3 regions of the Chryseobacterium sp. 22543 genome follow, and region 1 is predicted to be linked to each of the others. Evidence: riboswitches for the same ligand, from Rfam matches in the RefSeq annotation. Region 1 holds a riboswitch; each other region holds the start of a gene.
The links. Region 1 has a riboswitch for S-adenosylmethionine ahead of ACTJIP_RS18535 (TonB-dependent receptor plug domain-containing protein). Riboswitches for the same ligand answer to the same signal wherever they lie in the genome.
Positions count from the first base shown of each region.

Region 2: it holds a riboswitch for S-adenosylmethionine, as region 1 does, so the genes downstream of both, ACTJIP_RS14480 (alpha/beta fold hydrolase) here and ACTJIP_RS18535 (TonB-dependent receptor plug domain-containing protein) in region 1, are expected to answer to the same signal.
Region 3: it holds a riboswitch for S-adenosylmethionine, as region 1 does, so the genes downstream of both, ACTJIP_RS15245 (SusC/RagA family TonB-linked outer membrane protein) here and ACTJIP_RS18535 (TonB-dependent receptor plug domain-containing protein) in region 1, are expected to answer to the same signal.

Region 1 covers NZ_JBQENH010000005.1:179,100-184,909, forward strand. Annotated here, with positions in the region: gene ACTJIP_RS18535 (TonB-dependent receptor plug domain-containing protein) at 1-1,428, opposite strand, end outside; SAM riboswitch class I at 1,523-1,628, opposite strand; gene ACTJIP_RS18540 (alpha-amylase family glycosyl hydrolase) at 1,899-4,736, opposite strand; gene ACTJIP_RS18545 (T9SS type A sorting domain-containing protein) at 4,929-5,810, opposite strand, start outside.
Region 2 covers NZ_JBQENH010000004.1:10,195-16,004, forward strand. Annotated here, with positions in the region: gene ACTJIP_RS14460 (homocysteine S-methyltransferase family protein) at 1-586, opposite strand, end outside; gene ACTJIP_RS14465 (four helix bundle protein) at 576-947, opposite strand; gene ACTJIP_RS14470 (O-succinylhomoserine sulfhydrylase) at 977-2,137, opposite strand; gene ACTJIP_RS14475 (ACT domain-containing protein) at 2,249-3,787, opposite strand; gene ACTJIP_RS14480 (alpha/beta fold hydrolase) at 3,787-4,731, opposite strand; SAM riboswitch class I at 4,798-4,904, opposite strand; gene ACTJIP_RS14485 (MGH1-like glycoside hydrolase domain-containing protein) at 5,093-5,810, shown strand, end outside.
Region 3 covers NZ_JBQENH010000004.1:172,196-178,005, reverse strand. Annotated here, with positions in the region: gene pckA (phosphoenolpyruvate carboxykinase (ATP)) at 1-1,326, shown strand, start outside; gene ACTJIP_RS15250 (type II 3-dehydroquinate dehydratase) at 1,408-1,815, opposite strand; SAM riboswitch class I at 2,060-2,158, shown strand; gene ACTJIP_RS15245 (SusC/RagA family TonB-linked outer membrane protein) at 2,242-5,178, shown strand; gene ACTJIP_RS15240 (RagB/SusD family nutrient uptake outer membrane protein) at 5,196-5,810, shown strand, end outside.

The sequences.
Region 1 (5,810 bases):
ATACACAGCAGTTGAGTGTCTGTCTTTTTTCAAGGTATTGTTTGGAGAAAACCCGATAAAAGATTGAGATCCACCCGCACCCAATACTGTTGACCCTTCTGTAGCTACATTTCCATTGATATCATATTGGGTATAAGAAGCTTCATCCCCTGGTTTGATCTGGTATTGTTCAAACCTGAATTCTCCCCCAAATGCGATATTGAAACGGTTTATACTTTTGGAAACATCAAGATTCACGGTATTCTGAAGAAAACTATGGGCTCCTGCATAAAACCGGGTTGGCGATTTTACCCCGAGAGAAGCATTATTGGTATTGCTTACATTATAATTGAAGGTATTACTTCCGAATGTGTTGCCTAGATCTAATACCCAATCATTGACATTATATTTTGCTCCTACTGCATAGGAAATATCATATACCTGAGATCCAAGAGTTGCCTGAAAGCCGTTCGGATAAATGGATGAAACCACATTGGATGTTTCGCTCGGCAGTCTTCTGAAACCAAAGCCTTTTCCTTCTTTGATACTAAAACCTCCGAAAGAATAGATTTTAAATTGATCGTTAAAAGGATATTCTGCATTGAAAAACAACTGTCCCTGCCTGATCTGCGCATCTCCAATCTGGAAATTGAAATCATCACGTGACAATCCCCGCTCCTTAATCTTCGCATCATCTGCAGCTCTTGCCGCTTCAGGATCATTTGCAAAGGCGTAAGCGAAATTATCTCCGAAAATATCTAGATCGTGATTTTGAGTTCTTGTGGTTTTTCCTCTGTGGCTTAATTGTAGAGAAAGGTTGATATAACCCTCTTTTTTTCCTAATGAAGTACCATAATTGGCTCCTGCCTGATAGGTATCTCCATCATTTCTCCCGGTCAATCCATACGTAAGACTTGCTGAGGCTCCCGTATTTTTTTTAAGAATAATATTGATCACTCCTGCAATGGCATCAGAACCGTATTGTGCTGCAGCTCCGTCCCTTAACACTTCTATTCTATCAATAGCAATAACAGGAATTGTACTCAGATCTGTTCCTACAGAGCCATTCCCCACGGTATTCTGATAATTGACTAAAGAAGTGGTGTGTCTTCTTTTCCCGTTCAGCAATACGAGAACCTGATCAGGACCCATTCCTCTTAAGGTTACAGGATCAATATGTTCCGTACCATCAGAAGCAGACTGTCTTACGGAATTAAACGATGGGATAACATAATTCAGAAGATCCTGAGCAGTCATTTGCGGAGAACTCCTTTGAATTTTGTCAATATTGATAACATCTACAGGAACCGGTGTTTCCAGTTTTGTTCTTTTTACATTACGGTTTCCAACGATAACAATATCTTCTATTTGTTTTCCTTTCTCCTCATTCTCCTGAGCAGCAACCAAAATTGCCCCAAGCAATAATACAGCTGTACTTAATTTTTTCATTTTTGTTCTTGCCAATTAATAATTACAGTCTGACGGATTTTTCCGCAGATATACAAGACTTCAAGAAATGGAATTCATATAAGAATATTGACTTCGCTTATCTCCCCCTCAGGGTTGGAATTAGCACCTTTACACTTCTCGAATCGTGCAGGTTGCTAAGGTTTCTTTGGGCCAAATCCCTCCACCTTTCTTGATAAATCTACTGCAAAAGTAGACTATTTTTTTAAATAGACAAAAAAGGCAAATCTGCTACACTGCAAATTTGCCTTTTATTATTTTATAGAACTTGTTTAAAGTTTTATTTTTGAAACATTAAGATTATAGTAAGGCGATAAGAGTATTAAGATAAGCTTCGCCTTAAGCTTAAAAATCAGAATGATTCATCTTAACTACACTTTATTTCTTAAATCCTTCTTAATGGTTTCAATATATCCTACATTTTTAAGTCTAAACAACTTCATAATTTGTTTTTATCTGATTATCATCTTTTGAATGGCAATTCCGGTTTCCGATTTCAACTGCACCAGATAAGTTCCTGCAGGATAACTGACTTTCATTTCATAAGTTCCGTTTTCTTTATTCAGTTTGAATGAATCCAGTTTTTTACCCGTCATATCAAAAATCAAAATTTCTCCGTTTTTTGCTTTATTAAAAATTAATTTCGCCACTCCGTTTTGTATTGGATTATCAGCGATCTGAAGTGATAATTTATTTACAGTATTTGGATCTGTTGTTGACAGTGCACCTCCATAATTCCCGAAAATCCTGAATTCTCCTGGCTGTAAAGTTATCGGAGCCGTGGTAGAGGCGATATTCGAAATACTGTCATCCATGAGATTCTGCCATTGCCCTGTGTAAGGAAAGAAAGGAACAACATTTTTTGCAGATATATCATAATTGGCCAGTACGACAACATTTTTTATCCCGGTTGTAATAGCCGGATCATAGAGATAAATTCTTGTGATCAATCCGTCCGGATCATTAATCAGATTATTGGATTCTATACTGTACGTTTTAGTTTTAAAAATCTGATGGGTATTTCTGATCGTGATTATTTTAGCCCATATATCATATACAGCTTTTCTGTTTACGTTGGTATCATAGTTTAAAGTAAATGCAACAGGCTTTTCATCCGTTCTGCACCCGTTATTGATAGTACCGTCAGCACATCTGTTGATACTGAATTCATATCCTAATTCCCCAAACTGCCAGATCATTTTCGGACCTGGAATAGTAAAGAATGTCGCACCGAAAGTTTTCATTCTTTCAAGAGCTGTATTAAGGTTTTTAACGTCATAGCTACCGTTCGCAGCACCATATGCAAGATTTTTAAACATCAATCTTTCTTCATCATGACTTTCTCCGTACCCTACAGCACGCATATTGGTAAACCCATGAAGACTATGGTTCATTCTGTCATAATTACTGTTGTCTTTATATCCCATGGTATTCTGGTTATAAGGCTCCGTTTGTTTATTCCAAAGCATCACTCCTTTTCCCTCTGCTACCCTGTAGTTTGCCCATTGCTGTTCTTCTGCATCCGTTCCCAGATGCTCAAAAATCATGTAAGAATTGGGATCGATTGCCCACTGTCTGTCTGCATAATGTTTCATGATATCCACTCTGTCCTGCTGATAAGCGTTGGTGCATGCTTCATCATTTTCGGAGCAGCTTTGGGTAAATCCTTTTGTTAAATCCCAGCGGAATCCGTCAATGTGATATTCTGTCAGCCATTGTTGAAGACATCTTTCAACGTAATATTGAGTTGAAAGGCTTGTATGATTAAAATCGTTAAATACATTGTATGAATGTTTCGGGACCTGATTGAAATAAGGATTGTTTGGAGCAACATCCCCGTAACCGTCTCCATCAGTATCTACATTCCAAAGCCTTACCAGAGGAGAACGTCCTGTTGCATGGTTAAATGCGACGTCCAGAATAACTGCAATTCCGTTCTGGTGGCAGATATCTACAAATTCTTTGAATTTTTCGGGGGTTCCATAAGCTTTGTCCAATGCATAATGGAAAGAAGTATTGTATCCCCAGGAAAGGTTTCCGTCAAATTCCATGATGGGAAGTAATTCTATTGCATTGATCTTTAGATTTTTTAAATAAGAAATTTTATTGATCAGAGACTGCCAGTTCTTTTCCTGTGTAAAATCTCTCAATAATAATTCGTAGACCACCAGATCTTCTTTCGCGGGTCTCTGAAAACTGGTTGTCTGCCAGTTATAGGCTGTCTGCCCCGTTTTAAATGTTGAAACTTCAAAACCTTGTCCGGCAGGAAATGCAGGTAAATTCGGATAGGTAGAAGCTGAGATCCACGGATCATCATAAGAAGATAAGATCTGGGGTGAATAAGGGTCTGCCACTTTTCTCAGATCATTCGTTCTGTACTGAAAAGTATAGAGCTGCTGAGGCGTAATCCCATTGAGCTCAATCCAATAAAGATCAGGGTTTGTGGTATCTTTTTTCATTAAATAAGTATCATTCACCGCCCAGTTATTAAAACTTCCAATGACATGTACAAAGCTTTTGCCAGGCGCATATAACGCAAGTCCTACTTTGGTCTGATCTGTCGGATGATAATTAATCCCCTGTTTAATCCAGTTTGGAATGGCTTCAGCAACTACATTTCTCGGAACCTGTAAAATGAATGTCGCAGTTTTAGAATTAACTCCCTCTGTGGCAACAAGTTCCATGCTGGCATCCTGAGTAACCGTATAACTGTAAGAATAGGATTGTGAAGGAGTTGTTGTAGAGTTGACAACAGTTCCGTTTGCTTTTAACTGAAATGTTGCATTGTTATTTGTGGTAGCCGTAATATTAATAGAGTTTCCTGCCGGAACAGAAGTCAGGCTATTAGCCAGAGGATTGGTAAGATTTAAGCTTAAAGTGCCCACATTTACAAAAATGTCCGGTGAGCTCTGATGAGATCCTGTTTTATCTTTTAATAAAAACCCGAACCTCCCGATTCCTGTTCTTCCGAAAAAAGAAGTCGGGGTAAAAGTAAGTGAGTAGCTGTCTGTAGCAGCATTATAATTTAGTTTATTCAGGTCATTGGAGTTGTTCCAGCTGCCATTGGTAGGACAGTCCTGACTGTTCTGATAATTAGTATCAAAAGACCATGTCCAGATATAAATGGCATTATTAGACACGCCCCATGCCGACTCATCAATCTGATCTCCGGGAACAGTAAGGGTTACGGCATCGGTTTCATTGAATGGATTCGGGCTGATGGAGTAATTGATCTGCCCAAAAACTGCCATTGCAATCAACAGAAAAACAACGGAATAAAGTTTTTTCATTTCTTATTTTTTATCGAATATAGTATAAATTTTTCTTCATAGTGACTATTCTTGTCCAGTCTTCATCAAATATTTCAATTTTCCGGGAAAAAATAAAATAAAAAAAGACTCATGAAATTTTCATGAGCCTCCCAATAAAAGTAATTGTAATGAACTATTTTTTGGACGAAAATCTTTGTTATAGAAATTCAGTTAGTCTTTTATAATCTTTTTAGAAACGGATTGTCCATTCTTTAATTTTAATTCTACGATATATAACCCTGAAGAAAGTTCAGTCATATTGATTTGATTATCTGAGAACTGCACATTCATTCTTTGCCCTACCGCATTGATAACGTTCACTTTGTCAATCGCGGAGTCTGATTTAACAGTAAGAATTCCTTTTGTCGGGTTGGGATACATTCCTATTACTACATTATTCAGCTTAATGTCTGAAGTACCTAAAGAAGATGTCGGTTTAATACATCTTACTGAAGACCCCTGACCTCTCATTCCTCCGGCTGATGGGTTGGCAATAGTGGATCCGATATATAAATATTTCGCTCCTAAACTTGATGTATCTGAACTCCAAAAATACCCTCTTTGTCCTACAAAACTAAAGTCGCCATTACTGGAACTTCTGTTTCCTCCTGCCGGTAATTTAAGATTGCTGCTGTAAGCAGTTGCCGGATTCCCAATACCTTCAGCCCCTACCAAAGCAGTCCAATCTGCCTGAGAAGGCATTTTCCAGTCTGTTCCGATCGCTTTACAAGGATCTACCCCAGCGGATGCATTAACGTCTGCCACTGATGTACCAGCCCATGTATCTGAACTTGCAAAACCCGCCCACCATGCCGGAGATCCTGCAATATACACTCCTCCAGCCGCTGCAATTCCTTCGGGAGTATTGGATGAAGGTGCTTGCGCTGTCTGTGAATTTCTAAGCTGGTGGCCGTCATCCCATCTTCCCCATTGGAAAAGGTCTCCATATGCGTTCGCATCGGCTACTGATGAAGCAACCTGTGTACTTCCCAGATTCTGCTGAAGCCATATTTTTCCGTCTGCTCCTCTTACGGTAGTATAAGCAACCTGCTG
Region 2 (5,810 bases), on a different contig from region 1:
CTTTTGCATTCAGGGTATCAAAGATGGTTTCTACCAAAAGAATATCTGAGCCTCCGTCCAGCAAAGCTTCACACTGCTGCCTGTAAGCTACTCTCAATTCTTCAAAAGTGATGGCTCTGTATCCGGGATCATTAACGTCTGGACTTAAACTTGCCGTTCTGTTTGTTGGCCCGATAGATCCTGCTACGAATCTCGGTTTGTCCGGATTTTTCGCGGTATATTCGTCACAGGCTTTTCTTGCAATTTTTGCGGACTCATAGTTCAGTTCGTATACCAGCTCTTCCATGTGATAATCTGCCATCGCTATGGTAGTTCCCGAGAATGTATTGGTTTCAATGATATCAGCCCCTGCTTCCAGGTATTTCTTGTGAACTTCTTCAATCGCCTGAGGCTGTGTGAGAGAAAGAAGGTCATTATTTCCTTTTACCGGATGCTCCCAATCCTTGAAACGCTCTCCACGATAGTCATCTTCTTCAAACTTGTATCTCTGAAGCATTGTTCCCATAGCTCCGTCAAGAACCAGAATTCTCTTCTGAAGTTGAACATTGAGTGCTGAAAGCTGAGCGTCTTGTATATTATTTTTCATTTTCTATCAATTTGTAACAGTTTATAAATCCGCTGACCAGTTTTTTGCATAAGAGGATTTTTTTATTGATTATTTTAAAATCTTCTTTAGAAATATATTGTTGGTCTGAAGCCAAATGGAATTGAGTTTCCAGTTTATAAAGAGATTTCCCGGCAATCTGCAGAAACGGTAAAGTATCTTCGGGATTCTGCCTTCTACTTCCTTCCGTTATATTGAACGAAACTGAAGTTACCATTTTTCTTATCTGACCTGTTAAAGCCAATAATTCTTCTTTAGGAAAGTTGGCAGTCAGGATATAAGTTAGATTAACCAACTTTCTTCCCTCCATCCAAATTACTAATTCTGTGTATTCTCTATTCATTTGGTTTTTTATAAACTGTCAACGATTAACTAATCTAAAGCCTGTTTCAGATCTGCTATGATATCTTCTACATTTTCCAAACCTACCGAACAGCGAACCAATCCTGCCGTAATACCTACTTCATTTCTTTCCTCATCGGATAATTTAGAATGGGTTGTAGATGCCGGGTGGGTAACGATCGTTCTTGTATCACCTAAATTAGCAGACAGTGAGCACATTTGTATCTTATCTAAAAAGTTTCTTCCGCCTTCTATTCCTCCCTTTATTTCAAATGCTACGATATTTCCTCCAAGCTTCATTTGCTTTTTAGCGACTTCATAACTTGGATGGGATTTCAGAAATGGATATTTTACTAATTCTACGTTCGGATGACTTTCTAAAAACTCAGCTACTTTCAATGCATTCTCACAGTGCTTTTCTACACGGATCGCCAATGTTTCTAAACTTTTTGATAATACCCAGGCATTAAAAGGAGATAATGCAGGTCCTGTATTTCTTGCGAAAAGATAAATTTCTCTGATCAGGTCTTCTTTTCCTACTGCTATTCCTCCTAACACTCTTCCCTGTCCGTCAATCAATTTCGTCGCTGAATGTACAACAATATCTGCACCATATTTGATCGGCTGCTGAAGATAAGGTGTTGCAAAGCAGTTATCTACAATAAAAATAAGGTTGTGCTTTTTCGCAATCTGTCCGAAGAACTCAAGATCCAGAATTTCAATAGCCGGATTGGTAGGAGTTTCAAGATATAAGATCTTTGTATTGGGCTTGATATATTGTTCAACATTCTCAGCATCTCCTGCTTTGAAATAAGAGGTTTCAATATTCCATTTCGGGAAATACTTAGTAAATAAAGTATGCGTAGATCCGAAAACTGACTGGCAGCTCACGATATGATCTCCGGCATTCAATAAAGCAGCAAATGTAGAATAGATGGCAGCCATTCCTGTAGCAAACGCATATCCTGCTTCTGCACCTTCCATCTTAGCAATCTTATCTGTAAATTCTGTTACGTTTGGATTAGAGAAACGGCTGTATAAATTCTTTGGTTTTTCTTCTGCAAAGCTTGCTCTCATATCTTCCGCATCCTGAAATATAAAACTGGAAGTAAGGTATAATGGTGTAGAATGCTCGTCAAACTGACTTCTTTCAGTCTGGGTTCTTATTGCTGATGTTTCAAAATTTTCCATATAGTTTTAATTGATCAATTTTACATTGTAACCATCAGATTCTTCGCTATGCTCAGAATGACAATTGCCGTTATGGTTACACTGCCAAATTGATAGATGTTAGATTAAATATTATTTAGTTTCACTTACTCTTAAAATATCTCCGAATACTCCTCTGGCTGTTACCTGTGCACCTGCTCCTGCTCCCATGATAACGATAGGATTTTCACCATAGCTTTCTGTGTAAATTTCAAAGATTGAATCTGAACCTTTTAATTGTCCTAAAGCTGAAGTTGCCGGAACAGAAATCAATTTTACATCTAACTCACCTTTATCTTTCTGCAGATCACCATGCAAATCACCTACATATCTCAATACATGCCCAGGCGCCTGATTTTCTTTTATTTTCTGATACTCTTCGTCCAGTTCTTCAAGTCTTGAAAGGAATTCTGATTTTGAAACCTCAAGCAGACTTTCCGGAACCAGATTTTGAATATTGATATCTCCGAATTCATTAATTAAGTCTAATTCTCTCGCCAGAATCAATAATTTTCTTGCTACGTCATTTCCCGATAGGTCTTCTCTTGGATCCGGTTCTGTGTATCCTTTTTCCAAAGCTTCATTGATAATGGTTGAAAATTTATCGTCTCTTAAAGAAAAATTGTTGAAAACATAGCTTAATGTTCCGGAGAATACTCCTTTGATTCTGGTGATATTTTCTCCTGAAAGGTGTAATAATTTTATCGTATCAATTAATGGTAAACCTGCCCCCACATTGGTTTCATACAGATAACGTCTGTTGTTTTTATTCAACGTATATCTTAGTTTTCTGTATTCTTCAATCGGAAGGGTATTAAAAATCTTGTTTGAAGAAACCAGATCAAATCCGTTTTCTGCCAAAGCATGATAGTTTTTCACAAAATCCTTACTTGCCGTGTTATCAACAACGATAAGGTTCTCCAGCTGGTTTTCGTTGGAGAAATTAATCAGCTCCTGAACACTCGAAGGATGTTCTGCAGTCAAAACCTCATCGCTCCAATTCGCATCAAATCCTTTTTTGTTGAAAGCTATTTTCTTTGAATTGGCTACTGCAACAACTTTAAGATCTATTTTTTTACGTCTTTTTATTTCTTCTGAAGATTCCAATACCTGTTGTATCAGAGTTTTTCCTACATTTCCGTGACCTATAATTGCTAAATGAACTGTCTTTGGCTTTTTGAAAATTTCAGACTCGATGATATTTCTGGTTTTTTCATCCTGTGAAGAAGTTACTACGATGTTGACTCTGTTTTCTCCCGCAACCTGATTCAAAAGTAATGGGAAAACATTGTTTCTTGCCAGCTCAGCAAAGACTTTATTGAAATCTTCTGCTACAAAACCGATCACAGAAACATTATTGATACTATAGATCTGAGAAACTTTTCCAGATTTTCTTTCTGCTTCAAACTCATCAATAAGACAAGCAACTGCTTTTTCTGCATCAATTTCCTGAACCAAGATAGAAATTCCGTTTTCTATGGCCTGCTGGGAAATTACTCCTACACTGATACGCGCTAAGGTAAGCGCTTTAAAAATTCGTCCGTCAATCCCGATTTCTCCCAGGAAATCTTCTCCTTCAAATTTGATGATTGATCTGTTCTTCAAAAATTTTATTTCGTTAGCATTTTTCATTACTTCTGTAAAATGTTTTTAATGATATTATTTAATTGTTGATATTCCATTAAGAAGGCATCATGCCCGTGTATAGATTGGATCTCGTGGTAAGAAACATTCTTATTTTTCTCTTTTAAGTTTTCAAAACACATTCGGATTTCAGAAGCAGGAAAGAATAAGTCTGTATCTACGGAGATCATGTGCATTCGTGCCTGTATTTTATCCAATGATGGTTCATCAGCATTAATATTCATCAAGAGATGATTCATCAGTTTGTACGCTTTTAAACTAAATCTTTCGTTTAGTGCATTACCATGATAAACCAACCAGTCTTCTGATTCCAGACATTGTTTGTCCTGGTTATATTGGTTTTGAAATCTGTCATTGAGCGACTGTGGTGTTCTATAACACAGCATGGCATGAATTCTTGCTTTCTGTAATGGTTCTTCTTTATCATTCAATAAAAATTTCTGAACCAGACATTGTGCATGAAGCCAGTCGTGTGTTCTGTAATCACAGGCAATAGGAATAAATACTTCTGCAAGATCCGGCTGCTTGGCAAGCATTTCCCAGGCAATTCCTCCTCCCAGAGAGCCCCCAATAATGGCGTATAGATTTTTGATATGTAAAGCTTCAAGCCCTTTTAGAAATATCGCGGCGATATCTGAAGGCGTGAAATCTTCATAATCTTCAATTAAAAAATTGTCATAACCGTTTCCGGGTATATTGAAACACAGAACCGTATATTGATTGGTATCAACAATCTGATTTTCTCCTACCAATTGTTTCCACCAACCTTTTTCTCCGGATACATCTGAGTTTCCGGTAAGTGCATGATTGATTAAAACAATGGGTGCTGTAAACAGATCTTTCCCAAAAAGCTGATAGCTTAACGGGATATGGTATTCCTTTTGGGAATTGGTTTGATACGAAAGATTTATATAGTTTAGTTCTGTTTTCAATTCTATTATATTTTAATACAAATACAATTGAAAATGCCACAGGAAATGGCTGAAAAGAACTTCAGTAAGTTATCTGTCCAAAATACTTTGGTAGAACGTAGCACCTTCTTTGCTTGCGCAAAGGGTTGCTAAGGTTTCATAGGGTCTAATCCCTCAACCTTTCTTGATAACATTTTCAATATTTGAATGAACGAATGATGCAAAGGTAGTTCTTTTCTTTTAATTTCAAAAAAAAAATATTTTAATATTTAAAAAAGCCCTTAAATACAAGTATTTCAAAACTATATTAATAATTGTTCAGATGAAAAAAATTGGAATTATTTTTCAAAAAAACTAACTTCGTATGGAAAAATGATGAGATATGACCGCCGAAAAAGAAAGATTACAAGATACTAAATGGAAAAACTGGGGACCTTATGTAAGCAACCGACAGTGGGGAAATGTACGTGAAGATTACAGCTCAAACGGGAATGCCTGGGATTTTACCAATCATAATAATGCTGAAAGCTATGCTTACCGCTGGGGAGAAGAAGGCATCGCCGGAATTTCTGATGTAAAGCAACTTTTCTGTTTTGCTTTTTCATTCTGGAACAAGAAAGATAAAATGGTAAAAGAACGATTCTTCGGATTGAGTAACCCTCAGGGAAATCATGGTGAAGACATCAAAGAAATCTTTTATTACCTGGACAATACGCCTACCCACAGCTATATGAAAATGGTGTATAAATATCCGATTAATGAATTTCCTTACGATGATCTTGTTACAGAAAATGGAAAACGAAGCAAAAAGGAACCGGAATATGAGATTTTCGATACCGGAATTTTTGATAACGATGAATATTTTGATATTTTCATTGAATACTGTAAAGCCGATCACAACGATATCTTAGCCAGAGTCACCGTTTGTAATCGAAGCCAGCATGAGGCTCCTATTCTGGTAGCTCCCACAATCTGGTTCAGAAACAACTGGAAATGGGGATACAATACTTATAAAGGAGAGGTTAATGCGTCTCATGACGGAAGTATTAATATTGGTCATGACAGTATTTCGATCAAAAAGCTATATTCCCGAAACTCAA
Region 3 (5,810 bases), on a different contig from region 1:
TGTAAGGAACTAGTGATGAACCAGCTTTCTGAAGCTAAGAAGATTTATGTAGTAGATGCTTTTTGTGGAACAAATGCAGATACAAGACTTAAAGTAAGATTTATTGTTGAAGTAGCATGGCAGGCACATTTCGTGACAAACATGTTTATTCGTCCTTCTCACTACGAACTGGAAAACTTTGGTGAGCCGGATTTCACAGTAATCAACGGATCAAAAACAACAAACCCGAACTGGGAAGCTCAGGGATTAAACTCTGAGAACTTTATCATGTTCAACCTTACAGAAAAACTACAGATCATCGGAGGTACATGGTATGGAGGTGAAATGAAGAAAGGAATGTTTGCCATGATGAACTATTACCTTCCATTAAAAGGTATGGCTTCAATGCACTGTTCTGCAAACGTAGGAGAAAAAGGTGATGTTGCTTTATTCTTTGGTCTTTCAGGAACAGGTAAAACTACTTTATCGGCAGATCCTAAAAGATACCTTATCGGTGACGATGAGCACGGATGGGATAACAACGGAGTATTCAACTATGAGGGAGGATGCTACGCGAAAGTAATTGACTTATCAGAAGAAAAAGAACCGGATATTTTCAGAGCAATCAAGAGAGATGCACTTCTTGAAAACGTTGTAGTGAACAATGGAATAGCAGATTATACTGACGGATCTATCACAGAAAATACTAGGGTTTCTTATCCAATTTACCATATCAACAAAATTGTATTGCCTTCTAAAGCAGGTCATGCTAAGAAGATTGTTTATCTTTCTGCAGATGCATTCGGGGTACTTCCTCCGGTTTCCATCTTAAATGAAGATCAGGCTCAATACCACTTCCTTTGCGGTTATACATCTAAATTGGCCGGAACAGAAAGAGGAATCACAGAGCCTCAGCCATCTTTCTCACCTGCATTTGGTGAAGCATTCCTTACATTGCACCCAACAATGTATTCTAAAACATTGATCGGTAAAATGCAGGAGCACGGTGCTAAAGCTTATTTAGTAAACACAGGATGGAACGGTAGCGGAAAGAGAATTTCTCTGAAAGATACCAGAGCGATCATTGATGCAATCATTGACGGTTCTATTGATAATGCTCCTAAAACTCAGGTTCCAATCATGAACCTTGAAATTCCTACTGAGTTACCAAACGTTTCTACAGGTATTTTAGATCCTAGAGATACTTATGAGAACGCTTCAGACTGGGAAGAAAAAGCAAAAGATCTTGCTTCAAGATATATCAAAAACTTTGAGCAATACTGTGATACTGAAGAAGGTAAGAAATTAGTTGCTTCAGGACCTCAATTACAAGAACAAACTATCTAATAGTTATTTATAACATACAGAAAAGCCTCATCATCGATGAGGCTTTTTTATTTCTAATTTTTCGCAGATATTATTTGAAAATTACTTTAAGCTTAATATAGCCAATCTATATCCATCCATTCCAAAGCCAGATAAAACTGCATCCGTATTGGCAGCTGTCACAGACTTCTGTCTGAATTCCTCTCTTTTATAGATGTTGCTGATATGAACTTCTACTTTGGGTTTTCTGATATTTTTTAGACAATCAGCAATCGCATAGGAATAATGGGTGAAAGCTCCCGGATTAATTACTACGGCATCAAAATCATCTTTCTGAAGCCTGTTGATAAGCTCTCCTTCAATATTTGACTGATAATATTTTAATTCATGAGATTGAAACTCGGATTTTAAAATTTCCAAATAGTTTTCCATAGAGATATTTCCATAGATTTCCGGTTCTCTGGTACCTAACAGGTTGAGGTTAGGTCCGTTTATAATCAAAACTTTCATACTATAAAATTAAAAACTTTTTTTAATTAAATGCTCAAAAATTTCCGCACAAATTAACGTTCGTTCAATTGTATTATTAATAATGATATTTATCATGTTTGATAAAATGGTAATGATTGCAACTCCTTACAGTAATGGGTTTTATTAAAATCTTATGTTAATTTTTGAAAATTTATCATGAAAAATAATAAGTCTACTTGTTTTGTAGACTAAAAGTTTTTAGCTTTGCAACCATATTTCGATCGGCTTATAAAGAAAGATGGAGGGAACTGACCCTGTGAAATCTTGACAACCTACCCATTGGGCAAGGTGTTACGTTCAGCCTTTTAAGGAAAAATAAGCATTTGGTTTATCGTATTTATCGATGCCCTTTGCTGATTTTTCTGCAAAGGGAAAAATTTTAATATATGATAAATGAAATTGATTATGATTAGCAAAAATTTATTCGCTTCTAAAACTTGGATACCTCCGGTTGCTGCATTTTTTCTGGGAGTAACCAGTGTACATGCACAGAATTCTAAGCCGGAAAAGGACAGCCTTCATGAAAAAGAAATTGACGAAGTTGTAGTTGTAGCCTATGGAAAAGCAAAAAGAAACAGCTATACCGGTTCCGTTGCTACCATTTCCAGCGATAAGATCAACAACAGACCTGTAACCAATATTACCAAGGCATTGGAAGGACAGGTTGCAGGGATTCAAACGACGAGTGCATCAGGACAGCCAGGAGCGGTTTCTACCATCCGAATTAGAGGGATTGGTTCTATAAGTGCTTCCAGTGATCCTTTATACGTAGTAGACGGAATCCCTTTTGATGGAAACCTAAATTCTATCAGTCCAAGTGATATTGAATCTATCAGTGTTTTGAAAGATGCCACTGCGAGTGCGTTGTATGGATCAAGAGGAGCAAACGGGATTATCATCATTACCACAAAATCAGGTAAAAAAGGAGAAGCTAGAGTTAATTTTAATATCAGCCAGGGATTCTCCGGAAGAGCCGTAAAAGATTACGAACAGGTAAATACAGATCAATACTTTCAATTATATTGGGAAGCCTTGAGAAACGGATATCAGTCCGGAAAAGTGTCTTCTCAACAGGCTGCACAGATGGCAACAGATAATCTTGTTTCTACACTTGGGATCAATCCATATGGAACAGGATATCCAAAACCGGTGGGAACCGATGGGAAATTATTACCCGGAGCATCACCACTTTGGAATGACGACTGGAGGGATATTTTGCAGAGAGTTGCTTCAAGAAATCAGGTAGATCTTGATATCAGCGGAGGAAGTGAGAAGAGCAATTATTTCTTTTCATTGGGCTATCTTGATGATAAGGGAATGGCTATTGAATCAGGATATAAAAGATACAATACCAGGTTAAAGATCAATTCTGAAGTAAAAAAATGGCTGAATGTTGGGGTAAACTTAAGCTATACAAACAGTATTCAGCAGGCGCCCACTTCTTCAGATTCCAATTCAAGTAATATCATCAATGCTGCAAGATTTATTCCTTCATTCTATCCTTATTACGAAAGAAATGCAAATGGAAGCTATATTTTGGGTGCAGATGGAAACCCGATTTATGATTTCGGAAAATACAGACCAACAAGTGCGCTTCAGAATCAAAATGCCGCGGCAACACTGCCATTAGACAAAAACGAAAATAAAGAAGATAACTTCTCAGGAAAAGGATTTATGGAATTCACTTTCTTACCGGAGTTGAAATTCAAGACAAGCTTTTCTGTTGATTTGGTGAATTATAACGGACATTATTATTCAAATCCATTGCTGGGACAAGGCGCTGAGATTGGAGGTTCAGTAACGAAAACCAATACCAGAACACTTTCTTATACAACCAGTAATATTCTGACATACGATAGGAAATTTGGGAAACACCATGTAAATGCTTTAGCAGGACATGAATTCTATAAATATGACTATCAGACGATTTCCGGAACAAGAAGCCAGTTTTCTCTCCCTTATTATTATGAACCGGATGCTGCTTCTTTACTGGGAAGCTTCAGTGGGAACAGTAATAAATTGAGCTTATTGAGTTTCCTTGGAAAAGTAGAGTATGACTACAATAATACTTATTTCCTGTCTGCATCAGGAAGAGCAGACAGTTCTTCAAGATTTGAAAAGGATAACAGATGGGGGAGATTCTGGTCAGTTGGAGGTTCATGGAAAATTTCCAATGAAGAGTTTGTAAAAAGCCTGAATGTCTTTAATCAGTTGACATTACGTGCCAGTTACGGAGGTCAGGGAAATGATAAATTACTTCGACCAAACGGACAGCCGCTTTATTATGCTTATCAGGAGCTGTACAGATTTATCAGTCTTGGTGGAGAACCGGGAACAACACTTGAAAAAACGGCTACCAATAATGTGAAATGGGAAACCAACCTTAATTTAAATGTAGGATTAGAATTCGCTGTTCTGAATAACAGAATTAAAGGAAATATTGAATATTTCAAAAGAAAAAGTCAGGATCTTCTATTTAACATGCCAGTGGCACCATCTCTGGGAATTAGTGATTATCCTGCCAATATTGGAACTATCCAAAATACAGGATTTGAATTTTCATTATTCACAACCCCAATTAAGAATGATAATTTCCAGTGGAATGTAGATGTAAACCTAAGCACCTTAAACAATAAAGTTACCAAGTTACCTTCAGGGCCACTTGTAGTGGGACAAACCAAGCTATTAACGGTAGGAGGTTCCGTATATGATTTCTATATTCCGGAATGGGTTGGGGTAGATCCAAGCAATGGAAAGCCATTGTGGAAAACGGTTTCTACAGATGCGAGCGGAAATTCAGTAGAAGGAACTACCTCAGAATATTCAAAAGCAACAAAACTCTTGCAGGGTTCTGCTTTGCCTAAACTGACCGGAGGAATCAGTACCAGCATTACCTACAAAAATTTTGATTTTTCAGGATTGCTGACATTCAAAATTGGTGGAAAAATTCTGGACAATGATTATACTTCCATCATGCACAACGGAAGTCTGGGAGGACGTGCATGGAGTGCTGAAATGTTAAACAGATGGACGCCTGATAATCCTAATACGGATGTTCCGGGCTTGAGTACAACAACAAATAACTGGACGTCAAACTCATCCAGATTCTTATACTCAGGGACATATGCAAGACTTAAAAATGTAAGCTTAGGATATACACTTCCTGAGGATTATTTTGAGAAAATCGGACTTAAAAAGTTCAGAATTTATATTCAGGCAGAGAATCTTTTAACCTTCTATAAACATAAGGGAATGGATCCTGAACAGGCTTTGGATGGAACCACCTATTACAGATACCCTGCAATGAGAACAATCACTTTTGGTCTTCAGGCAATACTATAACGTTTAAAATTGAAACAATGAAAAAATTAAAATATCTATCGTTTGCACTTATCGGATTTTTAGCGTTGACAAGCTGTGAAAGCGATCTGGACACTGCTCCGACTGATCAGGCTAACAGTGTGGAAGTTTTCAAAACTGCTGAAAGTGCAGAAACTGTAGTAAACGGTACCTGGGCAAAATTTAATAACGATGGAACTACCTATGCTAATATTGGATATTCCACTGTTTTAAGAGCCAGTGATGCAATGGGAAGCGATGTAGCTGTATTAACCAATAAGTATGGATTTGCTTCTACTTACGCTTTTACAGAAATGGTAAACAGTACGGCTTCTCGTCCGTTATTTATCTGGACCATGTTGTATTCTACCATCAATAATATGAATAATGTTATTACAAGAATTGACGGGACAGAAGGAAGTCAGGAGAAAAAAAATCAGGTGAAAGGACAGGCAAAAGCATTACGTGCCTTCTGTTATTTGAACCTTGCCAGCTTTTATCAGTTCAGCTATCTGAAAGATAAGTCAGCTTTGACGGCTCCCATTTATACTGAACCTTCTACAACAAGCACTGTAGGAAAGAAAAGAGCAAGTCTTGAAGAGATTTATGCTTTGATTAAAAGTGATCTTACCGAT